Regions from separate parts of the Azoarcus sp. DD4 genome, predicted to be linked through region 3. Evidence: predicted binding sites of a transcription regulator. Region 3 holds the regulator's gene; each other region holds the start of a gene.
What was found. Region 3 encodes sigma-54, which starts transcription at its own class of promoters, with help from an activator protein. Its sites were predicted from a motif close to TGGCACGCTTNCTGCTNA; they were not measured.
Positions count from the first base shown of each region.

Region 1: a site for sigma-54 is predicted at 2,199-2,216, ahead of CJ010_RS09365 (circularly permuted type 2 ATP-grasp protein). Genes of this name have one in related genera too.
Region 2: a site for sigma-54 is predicted at 4,720-4,737, ahead of CJ010_RS17485 (polymer-forming cytoskeletal protein). Genes of this name have one in related genera too.

Region 1 covers NZ_CP022958.1:2,000,637-2,007,877, forward strand. The annotation lists gene CJ010_RS09355 (DNA internalization-related competence protein ComEC/Rec2) at 1-1,002, shown strand, start outside; gene CJ010_RS09360 (alpha/beta fold hydrolase) at 1,138-2,049, shown strand; gene CJ010_RS09365 (circularly permuted type 2 ATP-grasp protein) at 2,262-3,680, shown strand; gene CJ010_RS09370 (alpha-E domain-containing protein) at 3,782-4,726, shown strand; gene rsgA (ribosome small subunit-dependent GTPase A) at 4,773-5,702, opposite strand; gene CJ010_RS09380 (cytochrome c) at 5,699-6,016, opposite strand; gene CJ010_RS09385 (M48 family metallopeptidase) at 6,036-7,241, opposite strand, start outside.
Region 2 covers NZ_CP022958.1:3,778,303-3,785,543, forward strand. The annotation lists gene CJ010_RS17465 (CBS domain-containing protein) at 162-758, opposite strand; gene CJ010_RS17470 (RNA pyrophosphohydrolase) at 935-1,462, opposite strand; gene CJ010_RS17475 (proline--tRNA ligase) at 1,624-3,369, shown strand; gene CJ010_RS17480 (lytic transglycosylase domain-containing protein) at 3,408-4,055, shown strand; gene CJ010_RS17485 (polymer-forming cytoskeletal protein) at 4,063-4,668, opposite strand; gene CJ010_RS17490 (ATP-binding protein) at 4,921-6,408, shown strand; gene CJ010_RS25490 (hypothetical protein) at 6,401-6,994, shown strand; gene CJ010_RS17500 (sigma 54-interacting transcriptional regulator) at 6,994-7,241, shown strand, end outside.
Region 3 covers NZ_CP022958.1:713,561-720,801, reverse strand. The annotation lists gene CJ010_RS03460 (RnfH family protein) at 1-236, shown strand, start outside; gene thiL (thiamine-phosphate kinase) at 504-1,499, shown strand; gene CJ010_RS03450 (phosphatidylglycerophosphatase A) at 1,507-1,989, shown strand; gene CJ010_RS03445 (CinA family protein) at 1,992-2,477, shown strand; gene recA (recombinase RecA) at 2,676-3,710, shown strand; gene recX (recombination regulator RecX) at 3,728-4,177, shown strand; gene lptB (LPS export ABC transporter ATP-binding protein) at 4,164-4,886, shown strand; gene CJ010_RS03425 (RNA polymerase factor sigma-54) at 4,899-6,356, shown strand; gene hpf (ribosome hibernation-promoting factor, HPF/YfiA family) at 6,370-6,693, shown strand; gene ptsN (PTS IIA-like nitrogen regulatory protein PtsN) at 6,830-7,241, shown strand, end outside.

The DNA of each region.
Region 1 (7,241 bases), 1.3 Mb from region 3:
CTGGCGCACTGGCTGACGAGTGCGATGATGCAGGTGATGGAGTGGCTGGCGGCGTCCCCCTTTGCACTGTGGCAGCAGGCGGCCATACCTGCGTGGCTGACCCTGGCCGGGGTCGTGGCGACCCTGCTGCTGCTCTTGCCGCGGGCCACGCCGGGCAAACCAGCGGCGCTGGTGGTACTCGCCGGGCTGTTGTGGTGGCCGGCACCGCGGCCGCAGGCTGGCAGTTTGCGTGCCACCGTGCTCGACGTCGGCAACGGCCTGGCGGTGCATGTCCAGACCGCCACACACGACCTGTTGTACGACGCCGGGCCGCCCTATGGACCGCTGGCGGACGCCGGCGGCCGGGTGGTGCTGCCGCATCTCGCGGCGAACGGTGTCGGGCGGCTGCATCGCTTGGTTTTGTCGCACGACGATGCCGATCATGTCGGCGGGACAGGCAGCGTGCTCGAAGGTTTGGCGGTGGACTCCGTCATGGCAGGCGAGCCGGGCATGCTGGCGGTGGCGGGCCATCTGCCTGCCCAAGTGTGCGCCGCCGGGACGACATGGGACTGGGACGGCGTGCGCTTCGAAGTCCTGCATCCGGTCGCGGGGCTGCCGCCGGCGCGGCGCAACAACGACGATTCCTGCGTGATCCGCATCGAGGCCGGGGGCGGCTCCCTGCTGCTGGTCGGCGATATCGAGCATCGCGGCGAAGCCGGACTGCTCGCCCGCACGCCGGAACGCCTGGCGAGTTCGGTCGTGGTAGCGGCCCATCACGGCAGTCGCAGCTCGTCCTCACCGGCCTTCGTCGATGCGGTACTGCCCGAGGCGGTGGTGTTCTCGGTCGGTTACCGCAACCCCTTCGGCCATCCCCATCCGGCGGTGTGGGCGCGCTGGGCGGAAGCCGGCGCGCGCAACTGGCGCACCGACAGCCAGGGGGCGGTCGAGATCCTCATCGACAACAATGGTGCCGGACTCGCCGCGGTGCGCGAGCGCGCGCCGCGCTACTGGCATGGCCGCTGATCCACCCGGCGCCGCCGGGCTATGCCTAAGGTACGGGGGCGACCGGCTGCGGGGTGGGCGTTCATGCGCGCGGGACGGTCGGAATGGCGCGGTGCTAGACTCGCACTCGTCATCGACCAGCCGCCGTGAGCCGCCATGAGTCTGCTTTCCGCCTTGCGTCGCCTGTTGCAACCCGAGCCAGTGCTGCCGCGTGACTTCGGTCTGCGTGAGCGCTCCGTCCAGTGCATAGGGCCGCACGGTCTGCACCGGATGGCATATACCGAATGGGGTGATCCGGACAATCCCAGGGTGGTGGTGTGCGTGCATGGCCTTACCCGCAACGGTCGCGATTTCGACGATCTCGCCCGTGCGCTGTCCTCGCACTACCGGGTCATCTGTCCCGACGTGGTCGGCCGCGGCCGCAGCGACTGGCTGGGGGTGAAGGCCGACTACGGCTTTCCGCTCTACGTAGCCGACATGATCACCCTGATCGCGCGGCTGGGCGTGCCGACGGTGCATTGGGTCGGCACCTCCATGGGCGGCATCATCGGCATGCTCATCGCCAGCCAGCCCCACACACCCGTTACCCGCCTGGTGCTCAACGACGTTGGCCCGGTCATCACCGCCGCATCGCTGCGCCGCATTGGTCAGTACGTCGGTACCGCGCCGCGCTTTCCCAGCATGGAGGCGGCCGAGGCTTACATCCGTGAGGTGAGCGCGCCTTTCGGGCCGCTATCCGACGCCCAGTGGCGCCATCTGACGCGCTATGCCGTGCGCCCGGTCGAAGGCGGCTTTGCGATGATCTACGACCCCGGCATCGGCGAAGTCTTCCGCCAGACGCCCTTGTTGCTCGACGTCAGCCTGTGGGAGGTCTACGACCACGTCCATTGTCCGACGCTGGCGCTGCGCGGTGCGGAATCCGACCTGCTGGAACCGGCCACGCTGAGCGCGATGGCCGAGCGCGGACCGCGGGCACGGACGGTCGAATTCCCCGGGGTGGGCCATGCGCCCATGCTGATGGACCCTGGCCAGATTGCGGTGGTGCGCGATTTCCTGCTCGAAGCTTGAGCGCGGTTTGCAGGCTTGGGCGCGACAGATTGGTGCAGAAACATTCCGGATGCACCATGCGCCGGATTTGGATGATCCTTATGCACCAAGGTGGTGCTATGTTGAAAGAAAAACCGCCATCCGACCGTGGATAAGTGTTTGCCGGTGGCTGGCATGTTTTTCGCTGTTTGGGTTTTATCCGGATCCATCACAAGAAAGGCGGGCTTGGCGCCATGACCATCAAGAACTTCTACAACGAGATGACCGACGATGCGGGGCGGGTGAGGCCGCACTATGCATCGTATGCCGCGTGGCTGTCCGAAATGCCGGAAGAGAGGCTGGCGCAGAAGCGGGCCGAGGCGGATGCACTGTTTCACCGTTATGGCATCACCTTTGCGGTGTATGGCGAGGGGGCGGGCACCGAGCGCCTGATTCCTTTCGACATCATTCCGCGCATCATTCCGGCCAACGAGTGGGCTGATCTTGCCGCGGGCCTGAAGCAGCGGGTCAAGGCTCTCAACCTCTTCATCCACGACATCTACCACGATCAGGAGATCCTCAAGGCGGGCAAGATCCCGGCCGAGCAGGTGCTCAACAACGCGCAGTACCGCAAGGTGATGCAGGGCGTGAACGTGCCGCGAAACATCTATGCGCACATTGCCGGTGTCGACATCGTGCGTGCCGGCGCCGGCGAGTTCTACGTGCTCGAAGACAACCTGCGGGTGCCGTCCGGCGTGTCCTACATGCTGGAGAACCGCAAGATGATGATGCGGCTCTTCCCGCGCCTGTTCTCGCGCTACCGGGTCGCGCCGGTCGACCGTTATCCTGACATGCTGCTGAAGACGCTGCGCAGCGTGGCACCGACCGGCGTGACCGATCCTACCGTGGTGGTGCTGACCCCGGGCGCTTACAACAGCGCCTACTTCGAGCATGCCTTCCTCGCCCAGCAGATGGGGGTGGAACTGGTCGAAGGCCAGGACATGTTCGTCAAGGACGAGCAGGTCTACATGCGTACCACCCAGGGTCCGCAGCGGGTGGACGTGATCTATCGCCGGGTGGACGACGACTTCCTCGATCCGCAGGCTTTTCGCTCCGACTCGGTGCTGGGCGTGCCCGGCATCCTCAAGGCCTACCAAGCCGGCCGGGTGACGCTGTCCAACGCGATCGGCAGCGGTGTGGCGGACGACAAGTCCATCTATCCCTACGTGCCGGACATGATCCGCTTCTACCTCGGCGAGGAACCCATCCTGCACAACGTGCCGACCCACATGTGCCGCAAGAAGGACGATCTGGCCTACGTGCTGGATCACCTGCCCGAGTTGGTCGTGAAGGAGGTCCATGGTGCCGGCGGCTACGGCATGCTGGTCGGTCCGGCTTCGACCAAGGCCGAGATCGAGGCCTTCCGCGAGGTCCTGGTCAAGCACCCCGAGCGCTACATCGCCCAGCCCACGCTGGCGTTGTCGGCCTGCCCTACCTTCGTCGATGCCGGCATTGCGCCACGCCACATCGACCTGCGGCCCTTCGTGCTGTCGGGCGAGGAGATCCAGCTGATCCCCGGCGGCCTGACGCGGGTCGCGTTGCGCGAGGGTTCGCTGGTGGTGAATTCGTCCCAGGGGGGCGGCACCAAGGACACCTGGGTGCTGGAAGCCTGAGTTACTGTCGCCGGGCTGCCCCAAGACGGTCACTCAGCCCCCTTGGGGGGCGACCGCGCAGCGGGTGGGGCACATACAAGCAGGACCAAGAGGAAAACAACATGCTGAGCCGTACCGCCGATCACCTTTACTGGATGGCCCGCTACATGGAACGGGCCGAGAACATCGCCCGTATCCTCGATGTGAACCACCGCATGTCGATGATGCCGCAGTCCCCCGCGCAGGAAGAGCAGGCCTGGGGTGCCACGTTACGCATCATGGGCCTGGAAGCCGCCTTCCATCAGCGACACGCGGAGATCACGCCCGACAACGTGCTGGAGTTCATGATCTTCGACCCGGACAACCTGTCCAGCATCCGCAACTGCCTGCGCGCCGCACGCGAAAACGCCCACGCGGTGCGTGGCACGCTGACCTCCGAGCTGTGGGAAACCACCAACGGTACGTGGTTGAAGATGCGCGACTTCACGCCGGAAGAGTTCGCCGACGTCGGCGCCAGCGAGTTCTTCGAGTGGGTCAAGTACCGCTCGCACCTCTCGCGTGGCGTTACCATCGGCACCATGCTGCAGGACGAGGCGTTGCGCTTCATCCGCATCGGCACCTTCCTGGAGCGGGCGGACAACACCGCGCGCATCCTCGACGTGAAGTACCAGCTGCTGCTGCCGGCCGGCGAGGTCGAAGGCGGCGCGGCCGACTACTATCAGTGGAGCGCGCTGCTGCGCTCGGTGTCCGCCTTCGAGGTGTACCGCAAGGTCTATCGCGATCTGATCACGCCGGCACGGGTGGCAGAACTGCTGCTGCTGCGGGTGGACATGCCGCGCTCGCTCGCACGTTGCTTGAAGGAGGTCTACAGCAACCTGCAGCGGGTGTCGAACGCGCAGTCGGCCGAAACCGAGCGCCAGGCCGGCGAGCTCGAGGCGCAGCTGCGCTTCTCGCGCGTCGAGGACATCGTGCGCGGCGGCCTGCACAACTACGTGACGCGCCTGCTGACGCGGGTACAGGATCTCGGCAACCGCATCGCGGACGACTTCCTCGTGCCGGTGTCCTGAGCGGCACCGTCGCGGAGGGGCCGCGTCCGGGCTGGCAGGCGCAGGCTTACCAGCCCGGATTCAGTTTACGGGCGGTCGCGATCTCTTCCCGTATCGTGCGGTAGTGTTCGAAGCGGCGCGGATGGATGGCTCCGCTGGCCAGCGCGGCCTGCAGCGCGCAGCCGGGTTCGCTCTCGTGGCGGCAGTCGCGGAAGCGGCAACGACCCAGATGCGGGCGGAACTCGATGAAGCTCTCGGCCAGTTCTTCCGCAGAGAGATGCGCCAGTCCGAAGGCCTGCAGGCCGGGGCTGTCGATCAGCCAGCCCGTCTTGTGCCCATTTGGGCCCAGCGGGTAGAGGCGGGCGAAGGTGGTGGTGTGCTTGCCGGTATCGAGCGCCGTCGAGATTTCCCGGGTGGCGGCGTTGGCTTCGGGTATCAGCGCGTTGGTGAGCGTGGATTTACCCATGCCGGACTGCCCGACCAGGATGCTGTGGCGTTCCGCGAGCGTGTCGCGCAGCAGTTCGGCGTTGTCGAGCGCGCTGAGTTCGACGATCTCGTAGCCGAGCGCGGCGAATGGCGCGAGCTGGGCGCGGGCCGCTTCCAGCCTGTCGGTGAGGTCGGCCTTGTTGAGCACGATCAGCGGCGTGATGTCCTGCTGTTCGGCAGCCGCAATGCAGCGCGACAGAAGCAGGTCCGAGAACCCCGGCTCGGTGGCGACGACGATGGCGACGTGGGTGAGGTTGGCTGCGATCAGCTTTTCGCGGAAGGCGTCGGAGCGCCACAGCAGGCTGCGACGCGGATGCAGGTGTTCGATCGCCCCCTGGCCGTCGCCGCCGGGCAGCACGTCGACTTCGTCGCCGCATGCGAACACGCTCTTTTTCCCGCGCGGATAGCACTGCATCCGGCCTTGTGCGGTCTCTACCTCGTAGTGGCGGCCGAAGGCGGCGGTGATGGTGCCGGTGAGGGTGGGCTGTTGCTTTTTTCCGTGCGGCTTCACTTGAACTTGTAGTAGCGCTGATTCAGATAGCCGGCGAGGTTGAGCTCGTCTTCCGGGAATAATTGGAGTTGAAGCTGGGTGGTGCAGAAGCTGATCTGGCGGCTGAGCGCGGCAGCGCTCGTCACCCTCCGGTCGGCGCGGGTGTAGATGGCGGCGGCGTCCTCGCCGCCGAAGTTGCGGGCATGGCAGCTCACGCAATTCTCCGCGTGCAGCTTCTGCCCGGCGGCGATATCGGCCTGCGGGAAGGGATCGGCACTGGCCACGGTGCTCAACGTGGCGAGCAGGGCAAGTGTGGCGGGGATGTGCGGGCGCATGTCGTCCTCCGGCGATGACTCAGGCTGGCAGGCCCTGCAGGCGCGCGATGCGGATCGCCGCCGGCGGGTGCGAATCGAAAAAGCGCGAATACAAAGGGTCGGGCGTCAATGTGGCGGCGTTGTCGCGATACAGCTTGACCAACGCAGCAACCAGGTCGTCGGCGCGGGTCTGGCTGGCAGCGTAGCGGTCGGCCTCGAACTCGTGCAGTCGCGACCAATGGCTGGCGATGGGCGACAGCGGGAAGGTGAAGGCCGGCAGGGCGAGCGAGAACAGCGCCAGCGCGACCGCCGTGCCGCCGCTCGCCATGCCCAGTCCGGCATAGAACCAGGGTGTCTGCATGAGCCAGCCGAGCAGGGCGAACAGCACGAGCGCACCCGGCGCGAGTACCGCAAGCCGCTTGGTGATGTGGCGATGGCGGAAGTGGCCGAGCTCGTGTGCGAGCACCGCTTCCACCTCGGCCGGCTCCAGCTTGGCCAGCAGGGTGTCGAAGAAGACGATGCGCTTGGACGCGCCGAAGCCGGTGAAGTAGGCGTTGCCGTGCGCCGAGCGCTTCGATCCGTCCATCACGAAAAGGCCCTTGGACTGGAATCCGCAACGTGCGAGCAGGGCTTCGACGCGGGCCTTGAGCGCTTCGTCCGCCAGCGGGGTGAACTTGTTGAACAGGGGCGCGATGAAAGTGGGCCACACCAGCAGCACGAGCAGGTTGAAGACCAGCCAGACGGCCCACACCCACAGCCACCAGTAGCTCCCCATCGCGCCCATCAGCCACAGCACGGCCGCCAGTACCGGCAGGCCGACGGCGGTGGCGATCACGCTGCCCTTGGCGGTGTCGGCGATGAACAGCGCCGGCGTCATGCGATTGAAGCCGAAGCGCTTCTCGACGACGAAGGTCCGGTAGAGACCGAACGGCAGCTCCACCAGCCAGCTCACCACCGCCAGAGTGGCCAGCAGGGCGATGCCGTGCGCGATGCCGCCGGCTGCGAACACTGCGGCCCAGGCATCGTAGATCGCCTGCAGTCCGCCGCCCAGCGTGAGTGCCAGCGCCAGCAGCGCGCCCACCACGGCATCGACAATGCCGAGACGCATCCGCGCTGCGGTGTAGTCGGCCGCGCGTTGATGGGATTCGAGGCTGATGCTGTGGGCAAAGACCGGCGGAACGCGATGGCGGAACTCGCCGACGTGCCTGATCTGACGCAACATCAGCAGGCTTCTGACGAGAACGCC
Region 2 (7,241 bases), 2.3 Mb from region 3:
TCTCTCCTTGTTGTCCTATGGGTCGGCCCAGCGAGCAAGAACCCGCTGCCAGACACACGCGCCACCGTTGGCGGTGGTCACGTCCTGAGCGTAGTCAACCGGCCGGGATTAGCCAAAATTGAGATCGGCTATGCGTCCGATGGGCCAGCGCTATCTGCCCGTCAGACCGCGATCGCCGCTTCGATTTCGGCAAAGTTGCGCGCGACCTCGGTGCTTGCCGGCACCGGCTCGCCAAGCTGACGACTGATCTGGGTCAGGGAAAAGATGCCGCGGATGCGCAGCCGGCCGCCCGCCATCGGCTCGACCACCAGCGCATGTTGCCGCCCCGAGCGCCGCAAGGTCGCAACCACGTGGCCGACCTCGGCGCGCAACACGTCGTCCAGTCGCATCGCTTCCATTTCGTCCATTGCCGTCATCACCTGTCCGACGCTGATCTCGGCGAACCGGATGCCGCGTCCATTCGCCACCCGCAGCGGGCGCTCGCCGAGAAAGTCAGCAGCCGTGACCACGCCGACCACGCCGCGCAAAGAATCAGTCACCAGCAGCAAGCGCACGCCGCGAAGCTGCATCGCCCGGTGCGCCTCGTCGGCCGCGGTGGCGACATCGATGCTCGCCGCCGGGATAAGACTCAGGTCCGTCATCACATCCATGGCCGCCGAATCGATGCGCACGCGCCGTTCATGCGCCACCTCGGCAAGCTCGCAATGAAACCCGGCCAGATCGACCTGGGGCAGCGGCGCAAAACGTTCCCTGAGCATGATGAGTCTCCCGTCTGCTGTATGAGAAGACCGTCCGGTCATCGCCGGACAGCCGCAGCCGCATGCAAGGGCACAAAGCCGACACACCCGGCTCGAGACGAAAGACAAGGAAGCCAGAAAGGAGTTCGCCCCGGTAACCGGCGGCTACGGGGGCGAAAATCGACGGAACGCCGGAATCAGGCTTGCGACGGTGCGCCCTGCCGATAGCCTTCCGGCAACTCGCAGGGCTTCGCGCGGAACAGCACGCGGGACAACTCGGTCAGCGCTTGTTGATACACCTGGCGCTTGAACTCGATCACCGCTTCGAGCGGCACCCAGTACTCACTCCAGCGCCAGGCATCGAATTCCGGGTGATTGCTCGCACGCAGGCACACATCCGTATCGCGACCAACCAGGCGGAGCAGATACCAGATCTGCTTCTGCCCGCGATAGGTGTTGCGCCATTCCCGCCTGATCCAGTGCTTGGGAACGTCGTACCTCAACCAGCCACGCGTGCGACCGAGGATCTTCACGTGCTCCGGGCGTAATCCGACCTCTTCGTACAGTTCCCGATACATGGCCTGCTCCGGCGACTCGCCGTGCTTGATGCCGCCTTGCGGAAACTGCCAGGAATGTTCGCGGATCCGTTTGCCCCAGAACACCTCATTGCGCGCGTTCACCAGGATGATGCCGACGTTCGGGCGATAGCCTTCACGGTCGAGCATGATGAACCTTCAAATTTCTTTAACTGTGTCGGATTTTTTCACACTTGCCGGTGGTTGGAAAGCTTGCCCCTCCGCCGGTTCCTCGCTTCGCTCGCCGCATGAGGCCGGTGCGGTGCGCTAGAATCGCGCGTTCTCTCTTTTCCCCGACGGTCCAGACCAGCATGCGCGCCCGCCAGTTCTTCATTTCCACTCTCAAGGAAGCTCCCTCCGATGCGGAAGTCATCAGCCAGAAGCTGATGCTGCGTGCAGGCATGATCCGCAAGGTCGCCGCCGGCATCTACAACTACCTGCCGATGGGCCTGCGCAGCATCCGCAAGGTGGAGAACATCATCCGCGAAGAGATGAACCGCGCCGGTGCGCTCGAACTGATCATGCCGCTGGTGCAGCCATCCGAGCTGTGGCAGGAAACCGGCCGCTGGGACAAGATGGGTCCCGAGATGCTGCGCTTCAAGGATCGCCACGAACGCGACTTCGCGCTGCAGCCGACCTCCGAAGAGGTCGTCACCGACATCGCCCGCCAGGAACTGAAGAGCTACCGTCAGCTGCCGAAGAACTTCTACCAGATCCAGACCAAGTTCCGCGACGAGCGCCGCCCGCGCTTCGGTGTGATGCGCGGCCGCGAATTCACCATGAAGGACGCCTACTCCTTCGACCGCAGCCCCGAAGCCGCCGGTGAGAGCTATGACGCGATGTATGCCGCCTACAGCCGCATCTTCGACCGCCTCGGCCTCACCTACCGCGCGGTGGCGGCCGACACCGGCGCCATCGGCGGCGACCGCTCGCACGAATTCCAGGTCATCGCCGACACCGGCGAGGACGCCATCGTCTACTGCCCCGGCTCCAGCTACGCCGCCAACATCGAACTGGCCGAAGCGCTGTCGCTGTTGAGCGACCGTGCCGCCGCCAGTGCCCCTCTAGTGAAGACGCCGACCCCGGGCAAGTCCACCTGCGAGGACGTCGCCGCCCTGCTCGGCGTGCCGCTCGCCACCACGGTGAAATCGCTGGTGCTGGCCACCGACGACGTCGACGAAGCCGGCAAGGTGGTGAAGAGCAGCATCTGGCTGCTGCTGGTACGTGGCGACCACGAGCTCAACGAGGTCAAGGCCGGCAAGATCGAGGGGCTCAAAGCCGGCTTCCGCTTCGCCACCGAAGACGAGATCGTCGCCCACTTCGGCTGCAAGCCTGGTTACCTCGGCCCGATCGGCCTCAAGCAGCCGGTCAAGGTCATCGCCGACCGCACCGTTGCCAACATAGCCGACTTCATCTGCGGCGCAAATGCCGAGGACTTCCATTACACCGGCGCGAACTGGGGCCGCGACCTGCCCGAACCCGATCTCGTTGCCGACATCCGCAACGTGGTCGAGGGCGACCCCAGCCCCGACGGCAAGGGCACGCTCGCCATCCAGCGCGGCATCGAGGTCGGCCACGTGTTCTACCTCGGCACCAAGTACTCCAAGGCAATGAACGCGACCTTCCTGGACGTCGACGGCAAGCCCAAGCACTTCGAGATGGGCTGCTACGGCATCGGCGTCACCCGCATCCTCGGCGCTGCCATCGAACAGAACCACGACGAGCGCGGCATCCTCTGGCCGGCCTCGATCGCCCCGTTCGAAGTGGTGATCTGCCCGGTGGGCTGGGGCAAGTCGGACGCGGTGCGCGACGAAGCGCAAAAGCTTTACGACACCCTGATCGCAGCCGGTATCGATGCCATCCTCGACGACCGTGACGAGCGCCCGGGCGTGATGTTCGCCGACTGGGAGCTGATCGGCGTGCCGCACCGCGTCACCATCGGCGACCGTGGCCTGAAGGAAGGCGTGATCGAGTACCAGGGCCGGCGCGACGCCGAAGCAATCCGCCTGGCTGTGGCAGAAACCGCACAGCATGTAATTTCGCGCCTGCGCGGCTGATCCGGATCGGGTATAAACCGGGCATGCGCCTGCAGACCATGCCCCGCTCCCGTGCGACGTACTGTCGTCTCGCGCTCGCCAGCCTGTTCGCGCTGGCGAGCGGCGTCGCATGGAGCGGCGCCCAGCAATACGAACCGCTGGCGGCCAGCGTCCGCGCAGCGCTGCATGCGGCGGTCAGCGACGCACGCGCACCCGACCTGCCGATTACCGACGCGGGCGAACGCGTCCGCTGGCTGGCTGAAATGTCGCGCCGCCTGCAGCGACGCATTCCGGACGAGCACTACCGCATCGAACTGCTCACCAGCATCCATTACGAAGCCACCCGCGCCGGGCTGGATCCGCAACTGGTACTCGGGCTCGTTCAGGTAGAAAGCAACTTCCGCAAGTACGCGATTTCCAGTGCCGGGGCCCGCGGCTTCATGCAGGTGATGCCGTTCTGGATAAAGGTGATCGGCCGCGAAGACGACAACCTCTTCCACCTGCGTACCAACCTGCGCTACGGCTGCACCATCCTGCGCCACTATCTCGACATCGAGCGCGGCGACCTCTTCCGCGCGCTTGGACGCTACAACGGCAGCCTGGGCAAACCGGAATACCCCAACCTGGTACGCACCGCCTGGGAGCGCGACTGGTCGTGGAAGCCGGAGCGGCTGGCTGCCGCACCGGTCCGCAACGCAGCAAACTAGCCGGTATTCAGCCGGCAACCGCAGCCAGCGGCTTGGGTTCGCCGAGCGCCGGCTTTTCCTCACGCACCAGACCGCCCTTCTTCGCCGAGAACGACTGCACGTCGCCGGAAACCTCGCCGCCGGCTTCGATCAGGATCTTGCCGTAGCGGATCTTGCCGCTCACCCGCCCGGTGGCGTGAATGATGAGCTGCTCGCGCGCGGTCAGCTCGCCGTCGAAATTGCCGTGGATCTCGGCAACGTCGATACATACCGTGCCGGAAAATGCCCCGTTCTCGGCGATTTTGATGACACGGCTGTCCATCGTGGCCTCGACGCGACCTTCGACCACCAGCGTATCGCAGTCGAGAATCTCCGCCCCCTTGAGCTTGACGTCCGGCCCGACGATCAGGCTGCTGCCGCGGCTGCTCGCCTCTTCCTGCAGCGGCGTGGCGGCCTCCGCCTGGGCGAGGGGCGCCGTGACCGGGGGACTGTCCTTCTGCGGCGACAGCGCAGGCGTGGTGGGCGTTTGCGGGCTACCGTTGCCGTTGGCGGTCACACCCGACCCAACCGGGCGAACGGTGCGGGACTGCAGGGTATCGGCGTTCTTGGGGAACAGGGCGGGCTTGTTGAACATATCTTCTCCTTGAATGTGAGCCGGGCCGCTGGATCTGGCCCGCGTGAGTCGATGGCAAGCACCGTGCCAACCATGACTTTTCATTTTTTATTCAATCACCTAAAGAACATTTTGCAGAAAATGGCTTGAATTTGAGCCACCGCTGCCCACGATCTGTCGCCGCTGCCCGACAAGTAGCTCGAACACGAACATCAAGCATCTGTTTTCATTTTGTTTTTTCATGTCGCCGAAAGGCGACGAAGCAAACCAGGCTTGCACTTGCTTACCTTGGCCAACGCCACGCACACCTACACTGCGGGATCGCTCTCCGGCCGCATGGCCCTGCTACCTACCGAAACACGCGCGATGCCGAGCCCGTCCTTCCGCTTCATCCTGCTCGCCAGCTTTCTGCTCGTTGCCGGCCTGCTGGGCGCCGTGGCGGCGAGCGGATGGATGAGCCTCGCGGATTTCGCCAACCGTGGCCGACGCATCGCTCACGACGCCATCGGCCTCACCACGGCGCTCCAGCAACTCGGGGAACGCACTGTCGACATGGAACGAAGCGCCCGCCAGTTCCTGGTACTGCGCGACGCGGCATTGCAGAGGCGCTTTGTCGATGCCCGCCATAGCGCTATCGAGGCCCTCACCCGCATCGAGCACCTGTTGCCCGGCAGCGCGCCGCTGATTGCCGAATGGCGCGACCTGTCCAGCCTCGGCATCGTGCCGGAAGATGCCCAGCCTGCGCCCGCGCTGGTGGCCGACAAGCTACGGCGTCTCACCGAACTGAACGAGACACTGACCCGCCGGGTCGCGGCATCCCTGGATCGTGCCAACGCCAGCCAGCTCGACGCGCTCGACCACAAGCGCGAACAGCTGGCGGCCCTACTGCTGAGCGGTGTTGCGCTGACCAGCGCACTCGGCCTGCTGATCGCCTGGTGGATCCTGCGCCCCTTGCGCCAGCTCGCCGGGGCGATCACCGCACTCGGGGAAAATCGTCTGCAGCAGCCGATCGCCGTACACGGCCCCGCCGACCTGCGTCAGTTGGGCGAGCGCCTGGACTGGCTGCGTCTGCGGCTGGCGGATCTCGAAGCCAACCGCAACCGCGTCCTGCGTCACGTATCGCACGAGCTGAAAACGCCGCTGGCCTCCTTGCGCGAAGGCGTGGCCCTGCTCGCCGACCAGGTCCCGGGCCCGCTCAAACCGGCGCAGCGGGAAGTCACCGACATCCTTGCCGGTAACACACGCACCCTGCAGGAACGGATCGAACAACTGCTCGACTACAACGCCAGCCAGTTCGACGCCGCCAAGCTTGCGTTGCAGCCCACCGCACTGCACGAACTCGCCGCCGGAGTGCTCACCGAACTGCGCCTGCCCGCGCAGGGCAAGGACGTGCATCTGCGACTCGAAGGCGATGCGACGACATTCGCGCTCGACGCCGAAAAGATGCGCATCGTGCTGTCCAACCTGGTGAACAACGCGATTGCCTACAGCCCGCCCGGTGGCGAGATACGCCTCGTCCTCACCGCCGGCGCCGGGATCAGCACCATAGACTGCATGGACCAGGGCCCGGGAGTAGCGCCGGACGATGCCGAACGCATCTTCGAGCCTTTCGTACGTGGCCCGGCGGCCGAGCGCCATGGCAAGGGCAGCGGGCTGGGCCTGGCCATCGTGCGCGAATTCGTGCGCGCCCATGGCGGACGCGTCGCGGTACTGCCCGCTTCGCACGGCGCCCACTTCCGCATCGAGTTGCCCCATGGCTGAGGCGATGTTCGGTCTGCGCCGGCGCCTGCCATCGGCGATGCTGCTGGCGCTCGCGCTGCACGGCTGCGCCACGTCCGGCGAGACGCCGCCGGAGCCACAACGCCCGCCACCGAGTTCCGACGAACGTGCCGGAGCGATGCGCGTGCTCGACTGGTACCAGGGCATGCGCGAGCTCGACGCCACAGAACTCGCCAAGGTCCGCAGACAATATGCCGACAAGGCCAGCAGTGCCGAAGTGCAGCTGCGCCAGGCACTGCTCGCCGCTCACCCCCAGGCCAACAATCTGCCGCGGGCCCGCTCCCTGCTGGAGAACCTGCTCGCCAATCAAGGTGCGGAGGCGCGCGCACTGCACCCGTTTGCCCAGCTGCTGCTGGAGCAGATCGGCGAACGCCAGCGGCTCGATGCCGCCGCCCAGCGTCTGGGCCAGCAACTGGAGCGTGGCAGCCAGCAGCTGAAGGACGCGCAGCAGCTGAACGTCGAACTGCAGGGCAAGCTCGACGCTCTCGCCGAGATCGAACGCAGCCTGCCCGCGCGTCCTGCAACGAGCACGCAGCCCGCCCCGGCAGTCGAACGGAGTGCTCCTTGATGCCAGCCGCCCTCTTCTCCGCCCGCCACCTGCTCGTCGTCGACGATGACGCCGACCTGTTGCGCCTGCTGTCGATGAGGCTCCAGGCCAACGGCTACCGCGTCAGCACTGCCGCTTCAGCCGAAGCGGCCCTGGCGCGCCTCGCGGTCGAGCGCGTCGACCTGGTGCTGAGCGATGTACGCCTGCCCGATCGCGACGGCCTTGCCCTGTTCGAAGACATCCGCCGCCACTATCCGGCGCTGCCGGT
Region 3 (7,241 bases):
TGAAAATCGACGTCCCCGACGATGCCACGGTCCAGCAGGCCATCGAGCTGTCCGGCATCCTGCAGACCTTCCCGCAGATCGACCTCGCCACCCAGAAGGTCGGCATCTTCGGCAAGCTCGCCAAGCTCGACGCGGCACTCAAGCCCGGCGACCGCGTCGAGATCTACCGCGCCATCATCTGCGACCCCACCCAGGTGCCCCGCAAGAACGGCGCCGAGGACGACGACGACGAGTGAGCGTCCCGCCCTGCCGCCCGAAGGGCGCTCCTGAAGGGTGAAGCCGGGATTTCGTGGAGCACGGCTCCGCGCCTGCGGAACGGGGCGATTGTTCAAATCCACCCCGCCGTCGTGCAGCGACAGGCGGGTAGCCATGTGAGCGCCGCCCGGCGTGCCGTTGTGGTGCAGCATGCCGCTGCGGACGCGGCTGCCGGCCTGCGGTAAGCTCGCGGCTTTCCCCGATGCAGTGAGCCGACGCCCGCCGGCGGCGGCCACGCAGCCCGTCCGATGCCCGCCACCGTTCCCATCGCCGTACCGCCCCCGCCTTCCGCTGCATCGGAATTCGAGCTGATCCGCCGCCACTTTTCGCGCCCCTGCGCACACACCACGCTTGCCGGCGGCGACGATGCGGCGCTGCTGCAGCCCCGTGCCGGCATGCAGCTCGCGGTATCGACCGACATGCTGGTCGCCGGCACCCACTTCTTCGCCGACACCGATCCCGCGGGGCTGGGCTGGAAGGCGCTGGCGGTCAATGTGTCCGACCTCGCGGCAATGGGCGCGGCGCCGCGCTGGGCGCTGCTCTCGCTCGCCCTGCCGGCCGCCGACGAGGCCTGGATCGCCGCTTTCGCCGACGGCTTCTACGCCTGCGCCGCGCGCTACGGCGTCGATCTGGCCGGCGGCGACACCACGCGCGGGCCGCTCAACCTCAGCGTCACCATCATCGGCGAAGTCCCCCCGGCCCGGGCCGTCACCCGTGGCGGCGGTCGCCCGGGGGACGACCTCTGGGTGTCGGGCCAGCCCGGCCTCGCCGCGCTCGGACTGGCCATGCTGCGCGGGCAGTTCCGCCCGGACCGCGACGGCGAACGCTGCCTCGACGCGCTCCATCGTCCGCAGCCGCGCGTCGAACTCGGCCTGGCGCTGCGTGGTGTCGCCAGCGCCATGCTGGACGTATCCGACGGCCTGCTCGGCGACCTGGGCCACATCCTCGAACAATCCCGCTGTGGAGCGATCGTCGAACTCGACCGTCTGCCCGTCGCCGCCCTGCTCGCCACCGGCGCCGACCCGTTGCTGGCACAGCGCTGCCTGCTGCGCGGTGGCGACGACTATGAATTGCTGTTCTCCGCCCCGCCTGCAGAACGCACGACGCTGGCCGGGCTGTCACAACGCCTCGCCCTTCCACTCACCCGCATCGGCTGCCTCACCGAGCCCGGTTCGCTGCTGTTGCGTCACGCCGACGGCAGACTGGAACCCGCCGCTGCCGCCGGCTACGACCACTTCGCCTGAGTCCCGCATGCGCCCCACCCTGACGCTGTTGCTGTCCCATCCGGCCCACTTCATCTCGCTCGGTTTCGGCGCCGGCCTCTCGCCCAGGGCACCGGGCACCGTCGGCACCCTGCTCGCATGGCTGCTGTTCCCGCTGCTGCGCACCCCGCTCTCGGACTTCGTCTTCCTCGCCCTGCTGCTGGCCCTCTTCGTCGCCGGCATCCTCGCCGCCGAGCGCACCGGGCGCGCCCTCGGTGTATCCGATCACGGCGGCATCGTCTGGGACGAAATGGTGGCAACCTGGCTGGTACTGCTGCTGACGCCCCCCACCCTGATCTGGCAGGCGATCGCCGTAGCGCTGTTCCGCTTCTTCGACATCGTCAAGCCGCCGCCCGTCGGCTGGGCCGACCGCAGCTTCAAGGGCGGCTTCGGCGTGATGCTCGACGACCTTATCGCCGCCGGCTACACGCTGCTGGTACTCGCCCTGCTGGTCAGCTTCTTCGGAGCATGACGATGGACGCCGAACTCGCCACCCTCTCGCGCCGCGTCGGCGACGCACTGAGCGCCCGCGGCTGGCTCCTCGCCACCGCCGAATCCTGCACCGGCGGCTGGATCGCCGAGGTGGTCACCGCCACCGCGGGCAGTTCCGCCTGGTTCGACCGGGGCTTCGTCACCTACTCCAACGCCAGCAAGATCGACATGCTGGGTGTCGCCGGCGCCACCCTCGCCGCGCACGGCGCGGTGAGCATCGAGACCGTACTGGAGATGGCAAGCGGCACCCTGGCACGCAGCCATGCCGACGTCGCCGTGGCGGTGTCGGGCGTTGCCGGCCCGAGCGGCGGCAGTGCCGAGAAACCTGTCGGCATGGTGTGCCTGGCCTGGGCACGACGGGACCAGCCCGCGCAGGCGACGGTCTGCCGCTTCGATGGCGACCGCGAGGCCGTGCGGCGCCAGACGGTGCTGCGGGCGCTCGCCGAGGTGATCGCGCTCGCAACCTAAACCGGCACCGCCAGCGCCCCGCCTGCACGTGGTGTAGAGGCAGTGCCGCCAGCACCCGCGCCACGACCTGATTGCGCCTTGAGTTGCTGTAAATACATTCAGGCAATAGACTGCACGCCAGCGTGACAACCGCCTAGCGGCTGCCACATTCCTGCAAGCTCTGTGCCATAATTCGCCAATCACTTAGGAACACTTCACATGGACGACAACAAGGCCAAGGCCCTTGCCGCGGCGCTCTCGCAGATCGAAAAGCAGTTCGGCAAGGGTTCGATCATGCGCATGGGCGACGGCAATGTCGAAAAGGACATCCAGACCGTTTCCACCGGCTCGCTCGGGCTCGACATCGCGCTCGGCCTCGGCGGCCTGCCGCGCGGCCGCGTGGTCGAGATCTACGGTCCTGAATCCTCCGGCAAGACCACGCTCACGCTGCAGGTCGTCGCCGAAATGCAGAAGCTGGGCGGCACCGCGGCCTTCATCGACGCCGAGCACGCGCTCGACGTCGGCTATGCCGAAAAGCTCGGCGTGAACATCACCGACCTGCTGATCTCGCAGCCTGACACCGGCGAACAGGCGCTCGAAATCGCCGACATGCTGGTGCGCTCGGGCGGTGTCGACGTCGTCGTCATCGACTCGGTCGCCGCGCTCACGCCCAAGGCCGAAATCGAAGGCGAGATGGGCGACCAGCTGCCCGGCCTGCAGGCCCGCCTGATGAGCCAGGCGCTGCGCAAGCTCACCGCCAACATCAAGCGCACCAACACCCTGGTGATCTTCATCAACCAGATCCGCATGAAGATCGGTGTGATGTTCGGCAACCCGGAAACCACCACCGGCGGCAACGCGCTCAAGTTCTACGCCTCGGTGCGCATGGACATCCGCCGCACCGGCACGATCAAGCGCGGCGACGAAGTGGTCGGCTCGGAAACCAAGGTCAAGGTCGTCAAGAACAAGGTGTCGCCGCCGTTCAAGGAAGCGCACTTCGACATCCTCTACGGCGAAGGCGTGTCGCGCGAGGGTGAGATCATCGACCTCGGCGTGGATCACAAGATCGTCGACAAGTCCGGCGCCTGGTACGCCTACAACGGCGACAAGATCGGCCAGGGCAAGGACAACGCTCGCGAATTCCTGCGCGCCAACCCGGCACTGGCGCGCGAGATCGAGAACAAGGTCCGCGTCGCCCTCGGCCTCAAGGAAATGCCGGTCGACGGCATCCTGCCGGCGGCGGCCGAGGCCTGACTTCGGGTCACACGACCATGGGCGAACCCAGCCTGCGCGAACGAGCGATCCGCCATCTGGCGCGGCGGGAGCATTCCCGCAGCGAACTGGCGCGCAAGCTGGCCGCCCACGGCGATGCGGAGGAAGTGGACGAAGTACTCGGTCGGATGAGCGAACTCGGCCTGCTCTCCGACACCCGCTTCGCCGGCGCCTGGGTGCGCGGCAAGGCCGGACGTTTCGGCGCCGCCCGCCTGCGCCGCGAACTCACCCGGCGCGGCGTCGCCGCCGAGACGATAGACGAGGCACTGGCCGCCGAGTGCGGCGATTCCGAACTCGATCGCGCCCGCGCGGTGTGGCAGGCGAAGTTCGGCAGCGCCCCGGGCGATGCACGCAAATGGGCGCGACAGGCCCGCTTCCTGCAAAGCCGGGGCTTCGCTTCCGACCTGATCCGCAAAATACTGAAAGAAAGCCCCGATGAGTCTGCTTAAGGTCACCGGACTTCAAAAGCGCTACAAGGCGCGCACCGTGGTGCACGACGTCGGCTTCGAAGTCGACGCGGGCGAGGTCGTCGGCCTGCTCGGCCCCAACGGCGCCGGCAAGACCACCTGTTTCTACATGATCGTCGGTCTGGTGCGGGCCGATGGCGGCGAGATCCTGCTCGAAGACGCCCGCCTCACCCACCTGCCCATCCACGAACGCGCCCGCCTCGGCCTGTCCTACCTGCCACAGGAAATGAGCGTGTTCCGCAAGCTCACGGTGGCGGAGAACATCCAGGCGGTGCTCGAACTGCGCGGCCTCGACAGCGGCCGCGTGGCAGAGCGCCTGGAAGAACTGCTCGAGGAACTCGGCATCGCCCACCTGCGCAACAGCACCGCGATTTCACTGTCCGGTGGCGAGCGCCGCCGCTGCGAGATCGCGCGCGCGCTCGCCACCGATCCGCGTCTAATCCTGCTCGACGAACCCTTCGCCGGTGTCGACCCCATTGCGGTGCTCGACATCCAGAAGATCATCCGCTTCCTCAAGGAACGCGGCATCGGTGTGCTGATCACCGACCACAACGTGCGCGAAACCCTGGGCATCTGCGACCGCGCCGCCATCATCAGCGAAGGGCGCGTCCTGGCCAGTGGCCAGCCGCGGGAAATCATCGACAACGAGCAAGTCCGCCAGGTATATCTCGGCGAGCACTTCCGTCTCTGACCGCCGCCCACCATGAAGCCCACGCTACAACTCAAGCTCTCCCAGCACCTCACGCTGACGCCGCAGCTGCAGCAGTCCATCAAGCTGCTGCAGCTCTCCACGCTGGAGCTCAACACCGAGATCGAGCGCTTCCTGCTCGAGAACCCGATGCTGGAGCGCGAGGAGCCCGACGGCGGTCACGATTTCCAGGCTTCGATCGCGCCCTCCGGTGCCACCCAGAGCACGTCGACCGGCGATGGCCCCGGCGATGCGGCTCCCGAGCACGAACCACGCTCCGAGAACAGCGACTCCGCCAGCTTCGAGGAAGGCATGGACTGGTCGGGCAGCGGCAGCGGTTCGAGCGGCAACCGCGACGATGACGACGACGTCGACTTCCAGGAATTCCAGGCTGCCGGCATCTCGCTGCGCGACCATCTCGACCAGCAAGTCGCCCTGTCGCCGCTGTCCGACCGTGATCGCTCCCTGGTGCGCTTTCTGATCGAGGCACTGGACGACGACGGCTACCTACACCAGGAGCTCGAAGAACTGCTCGAACTCCTGCCGCCGGAGCTCGACGTCGAACTCGACGACCTGAGCATCGCATTGCGCCACGTGCAGAGCCTGGAGCCCGCCGGCATAGGCGCACGCACCCCGCAGGAATGCCTGGCGCTGCAACTGCAGGCGATGCCGGCCAACCCGGTGCGCAACTTGGCGCTGGAAATCGTCAGCCAGCATCTCGAACTGCTCGCCGAGCGCAATTTCGCCAAGCTCAAGAAGCTCACCGGCTGCGACGACGACGCCCTGCGCGCGGCCCATGCCCTGATCTGCCGCCTGGACCCGCATCCGGGCGCCCAGCACTCGGTGGAAGAAACCCGCTACGTGCTGCCCGACGTGGTGGTCCGCAAGCAGCGCGGCCGCTGGACGGTGCAGCTCAACCCCGAGGCGATGCCGCGCCTGCGCATCAACCAGCTCTACGCCAGCATCCTGCAGCAGAACCGCGGCCAGGGCGGCGGCCTGACCAGCCAGTTGCAGGAGGCGCGCTGGCTGATCAAGAACGTGCAGCAGCGCTTCGACACCATCCTGCGCGTCTCCCAGGCCATCGTTGACCAGCAGCGGCAGTTCTTCGATCATGGGGAGGTGGCGATGCGGCCGCTCACGCTCAGGGAGATCGCGGACCAGCTCGAATTGCACGAATCCACTGTGTCGCGCGTCACCACGCAGAAGTTCATGGCGACCCCGCGCGGCGTGTTCGAACTCAAGTATTTCTTCGGCAGCCATGTCGCCACCGACACCGGTGGCGCGGCCTCTTCCACGGCGATTCGCGCGCTGATTCGCCAGCTGGTCGATGCCGAGGACAGGAAAAAACCCCTGTCCGACGCCAGGATTGCCGAATTATTGGGCCAGCAGGGTATCGTGGTGGCAAGGCGTACCATCGCCAAGTACCGCGAGTCACTCAATATCCCGCCGGTCAGTCTGCGCAAAACGATCTGAAAGAGGAGTCATCATGAATCTCAACATCACCGGGCATCACGTCGAAGTCACGCCGGCCATCCGCGAATACGTGATGACGAAGCTGGACCGCGTCATCGCTCATTTCGACAACGTCACCAGCGTGAACGTGATTCTCTCGGTGGAGAAGCTGAAGCAAAAAGCCGAGGTCACCGTACACGTGCGCGGCAAGGACATCTACGTCGAGAGCGACGATGCCAACCTCTACGCCGCCATCGACAGCATGACCGACAAGCTCGATCGCCAGGTGCAGAAGTACAAGCAGAAGGTGGCCGATCACAACCACGACGCGCTCAAGCACCAAAGCCCCGAAGCGTGATCTTTTCATTACGTCGTCCGATCTAGGGTGTGGGTATAATCCGCGCGTTTTCACGACGCGCCTGCCCGCACCCCCGATCGCCAGACCGCCATCCCGCGGTGCCAGCGTCGCCGGCGCCGCGCAAGCTTTCCAGCGCATGAGCCTGATAGCCCAACTCCTGCCACTCTCCAACGTGGTGGTCGACCTCGATGCCAGCAGCAAGAAGCGGGTTTTCGAGCATGCCGGCCTGCTGTTCGAAAACAATCAGGGCATTGCCCGCAGCACTGTATTCGACAGTCTGTTCTCCCGCGAACGACTCGGCTCCACCGGTCTGGGCCAGGGCATCGCCATTCCGCATGGCCGCATCAAGGGCCTGAAGGAAGCCGCGGGCGCCTTCCTGCGCCTGTCGACGCCGGTGCAGTTCGACGCCCCCGACGGTCGTCCGGTCAACCTGCTGTTCGTCCTGCTGGTACCGGAACAGGCCAACGAGGCCCATCTGCAATTACTCTCGGAACTGGCGCAGATGTTCAGCGAGCGCGCTTTCCGCGAGCAGTTGCTGAACGCCCCCG